Regions from separate parts of the Brevibacillus sp. FW301-21C12A genome, predicted to be linked through region 2. Evidence: riboswitches for the same ligand, from Rfam matches in the RefSeq annotation. Region 2 holds a riboswitch; the other holds the start of a gene.

Region 1 (2,197 bases), on a different contig from region 2:
CGCCTCCCCCGGCCAGACCTTCCAGCCCAGCTCCCCGCGAATAAACGCGACCAGGCCAGCGCGCTCCCTGGCGACCAGGCTGCGTGTCCGCCGCTCGTACTCATGCTCTTGCAAGCACAGCTCCCCCGCCAAAAGCGCAAGCGCATTCACGCTCCAGCTCACCTGCTTCGCGCGCATTTTCGCAATCGCGTCAGGCTGGGCGATCGCGTATCCGAGACGCAAGCCGGGGATCGCGTACATTTTCGTCATCGACCGCAGCAAAATGACGCGGGGAAAGCGCTCCAGCCGACTTGCCAGCGTAAACTGGCGGCTTTCTTCCACAAAATCGAGAAACGCCTCGTCCACGACCAGCCACGTATCGGTCTGGGCCGTCCAGTCCGCCATCTGCAACAGCTCCTGTGGCTCATACAAGATGCCAGTCGGATTGTTCGGCGAGCCGACAAACACCAGATCAGCCTGTTCGAACAGACGGTACAGCTCGGCGCTGTCGGCCTTGTAGCCGTTCTCTTCTTTTCCGTAGCAGCCGATGACGGTTGCGCCAAACTGCTCGGAAAGCTCTGCATATTCCGAAAAGCAAGGATAAATCACGCCGACTGTTTGCGGCTGCAGCCCGAGAATCGCGAGCGCCATCGCTTCTGCCGCTCCGTTCGCAGGCAAAAGCCATTCCTTTGGCAACTGCAACCGCTGCGCCAACGCCCGGCGAAACTGGCGATGCCCAGGGTCCGGGTAACGCAGCACGGCAGACAGCGAGGCCAAAAGCATCTCGCGCACGCTGTCCGGCATGCCCAGCGGGTTAATATTGGCACTGAAATCAAGGAATTGGCCCGGCTCCATCCCAAAGCGGTCCGCTGCCGTCAGCAAATCTCCGCCGTGGCCGTACGCTTCCAGTACGTTCATCAAAACTCTACCCCCAGCACCGCTGGTATTCCTTCATCGTAGTAATGCTTGATCTGCTTCATCTCTGTCACGAGATCGGCCATGTCGATGATTTCCTGCTTGGCGCTCCGCCCCGTCACGACCAGATGCACATGGCTCGGCCTGTTTTGAATCGCTTCCAAAACGTCCGCGAGCGGCAGCACGTCCGCAATCGGAAAACGGTCGATCGCCAGCGCATTGTTCAGCTCGTCGAGAATGACGACATCGTACTCGCCCGAAGCGAGCTTTTCCCGGGCGAACGCCCACGCTTCCTGCAGCGCCGCGCGATGCTCCTCCGGCGTCTTCGTCCAGGTGAAGCCTACGCCTTTTTGCACGATTTCGATGCCCAGCTTGTCGAAGATGATTTTCTCTCCGTACGTGCGCTCCGGCGACTTGATGAACTGGATCATGATGACCTTTTTGCCTCGTCCAGTCGCGCGCACAGCCAGCCCCACCGCGGCTGTTGTCTTTCCTTTGCCGTCTCCGGTGTAGACCAAAAACAGGCCCCGCTTGTTGCTCAAGTACGCCCACCCCCAAAATAAACTGTAGGCCCCGTTGCCCATCCCTAATAATTTTCGGAGGCACAGCGCTCCAAAAATGCAGTTTAGGCTCCGTTGCCTATTTCAAATGTTTTCCATAGCCTCGTTATTTACCTGACTGAAAAAGTGAAGAGTTTGCCGATTTGCTTCCTGTTTCGCTTTCCGCGTACAAAAAAACGCCTTGTTTCCCCAAACCTCCAAGGAAAACAAAGCGCGGATAGCCGACTGCAACAATCCTCACCTCATCCTTTGACCCGAAGGAAATCAGTGGACATCAAAACAGGCAGGTCTCCTGGCTCAAGGATCTTCGCTCTTCTTCCTCCTTCCCGCACGCTGGCGTGCAGTGGATGGCGCCGTTGCCAAGAAGAAGAGCTCCTCTTTTACAGTGGCGGGACCGCGTTGGCTTTTCACCAAACTTCCCTTTTAACCTCGCATTCGCAAACTATCGCTTGCGAAAAACAAGGACCTGTTTTTCTACCATATTCAAATGTCGTTCGTTTCTATGACAAGCACTTGCTTTAATAATAGCAAATGCTACCGGGGATTCAAGCAAAAGCTGCGGATAGGAACATACTGGGCATTGATCTTTGTTTTGTGAACTAATTATTTGTACACAAATCTTTTGTGTGCGTGTTATCTTATTCTTACATCGATTTCCAATAAAATATTTGGAGGTACATATGGATCGGATTGAGGATTGCTATGGGTTTCTTCTCGGGAAGGCGTATCAAAAAATCTGGCAA
Region 2 (2,197 bases):
GCCAGAGCGGTGTATCACGACGATTTTGACCGCCTGTTCGACCCGATTGTCGCCGTTCCCGAAGAGCGGATCATCGTGCGCGCCGACCAGGAGACGCTGCAAATTGGCGCCAACTGTGTCCTGGAATTTTGGGACACGCCGGGACATGCCAACCATCATTTCAGCATTTACGACCCGGTCAGCCGCGGCATGTTCACGGGAGATACAGCGGGTGTCTTCTATCCGCAGCTTCAACGGGACGGGATTCACTTCGTCCTGCCGTCCACCTCGCCGAACCAGTTTGACCCGCAGGCGATGCTGCGCTCCGTGGAACGCTTTGAACAGCGCGGGCTTGCGCGAATCTATTTCGGGCATTTCGGCATGACTGACGATGTTGCCGACGTCTATCGGCAGGTGCGCGAGTGGCTTCCTGTCTTTGTCGCGGAAGGGGAGGCGGTCGTAGCCGCTGGACTCGGCGATGGCGAACTGGCGGAGCGGCTGTTCAGGCGTGTACTGGCGCATCTGCAATCGTTCGGGATCGGCGACGGGCATGAGGTGCTGGACGTGCTGCGGCTCGATTTGCAAGTATGTGCGATGGGAATTGTCGACTATTTGCAAAAGCGCAGGAAATAGCGGGAGACGCCAGACAGCGGGTACGAGACGGGCAGCATGGGCTTACGTAGCCGTGGCAGCAGCGAAAAAGCATTCTTTTTTTGGCAAAGGAATGCTATCATGATGGATGAGTCTTAGCAGTTGTAGGCCATTGCAATTGAATACGCGCAAACAGGTGCCTTGGTCCTTGCCAAAGGACGAGGTGAAAAGGGAAGCCGGTGCAAGTCCGGCGCGGTCCCGCCACTGTAAAGCGGCTGTCGCAATAGCTGCCAAGCCAGGAGACCTGCCTGTTTGCCTGATGTGCCTGCGCCTTCGCGGAAAGGTTCGGCCCGTTCAGGACGTTTTTTTGCGTGAGCATGGATGAGCCTGACATGTCGACCCTTTGGTTCCGGTTGGAAGCGAAGGGTTTTTGTTTGCTAAGAATCAACCAGTCGCACAGAAAGGAAGTCATACATATGAAACGCGCATGGAAACTGCTCAGCCCGCTGGTGCTTGCTGCAAGTCTCGTCGGCTGCGGCGGCAACACCCAGACGGCACCTGCTCCGCAGGCAGAAGCACCGCAGACAGCACCACAGGACGCGGCTGCCAAGCAGACCGTCTACCCGCTTACCGTCACAGACGCGACCGGAAAAGAAGTGACCGTGGCAAAAGAGCCGCAACGAATCGTCTCGACTTCCCCGGCAGAGACGGAAATCTTGTTCGCGCTCGGCTTGAACGAGCGGATTGTCGGTGTCTCCGACTTCGACGACTATCCGGCAGAAGCGAGCACGAAGCCAAAAGTGGGCGGAGTCGTCAAGCCGAGCGAAGAAGCGATTCTCGCCCAGTCGCCCGATCTGGTCATCGGCGGAATTTCGATGGAAAAGCCGGTTGCCGACAAGCTGAAATCGCTCGGCATGCCAGTGTACGTCACGCATCCGAAAAAAGTGGATGACATCCTGAACAACATTTTGACGATGGGGGTTATCACCAACCGACAGGAGCAGGCGGAAAAAGTCGTCGCCGCGATGAAGCAGGATATCGCCCGCGTACAGGAAGCCGTCAAAGCGGTGAAGCCGGAAGACAAGAAAAAAGTGTACCTGGAGTTTGCGCCAGGCTGGACCGTGGGCAAAGGGGAGTTCCTCGACGAGTTGGTGACGCTGGCAGGCGGGACGAACATTGCGGCCGACACAGAGGGCTGGAACCCGATCAGCGAGGAAAAGATTTTGAAAAGCGATCCCGACGTCATTTTGTACGCCAAAGGCATTACGGATGACAAGACGGGCACGAAGCTGGAAGAGATCATCGCAAACCGCAACGGCTGGGATACGATGAAGGCGATCCGCGAGAAGCAAGTGTTAGGAATGGACCAAAACCTGCTGGCGCGCCCAGGCCCGCGCATTACACAAGGTTTGATCGAGGTAGCTAAAGCGATTTATCCTGACCTGGTGAAATAAAAATGAAAAAGCAATGGCTTATATGGGGAGGAGCGAGCAGCCTTGTGCTGCTCGTATCCGTGGTGGTCAGCATTTCGATGGGGGCGGCGTCGCTCCCTCTTTCGCAAGTATGGCTCATCCTCTTGCACCAGCTTCCCGGCATGTCGGAGTGGATTCCGGCGACATGGCCGGAG

The links. Region 2 has a riboswitch for cobalamin ahead of AC3WQH_RS02795 (ABC transporter substrate-binding protein). Riboswitches for the same ligand answer to the same signal wherever they lie in the genome.
Region 1: another riboswitch for cobalamin. It lies ahead of cobO (cob(I)yrinic acid a,c-diamide adenosyltransferase); the one in region 2 lies ahead of AC3WQH_RS02795 (ABC transporter substrate-binding protein).

The regions. Positions count from the first base shown of each region.
Region 1 covers NZ_JBYTBG010000010.1:133,467-135,663, forward strand. The annotation lists gene cobD (threonine-phosphate decarboxylase CobD) at 1-897, opposite strand, end outside; gene cobO (cob(I)yrinic acid a,c-diamide adenosyltransferase) at 897-1,436, opposite strand; cobalamin riboswitch at 1,720-1,939, opposite strand; gene AC3WQH_RS09340 (MarR family winged helix-turn-helix transcriptional regulator) at 2,135-2,197, shown strand, end outside.
Region 2 covers NZ_JBYTBG010000003.1:8,786-10,982, forward strand. The annotation lists gene AC3WQH_RS02790 (MBL fold metallo-hydrolase) at 1-612, shown strand, start outside; cobalamin riboswitch at 748-896, shown strand; gene AC3WQH_RS02795 (ABC transporter substrate-binding protein) at 1,047-2,024, shown strand; gene AC3WQH_RS02800 (FecCD family ABC transporter permease) at 2,027-2,197, shown strand, end outside.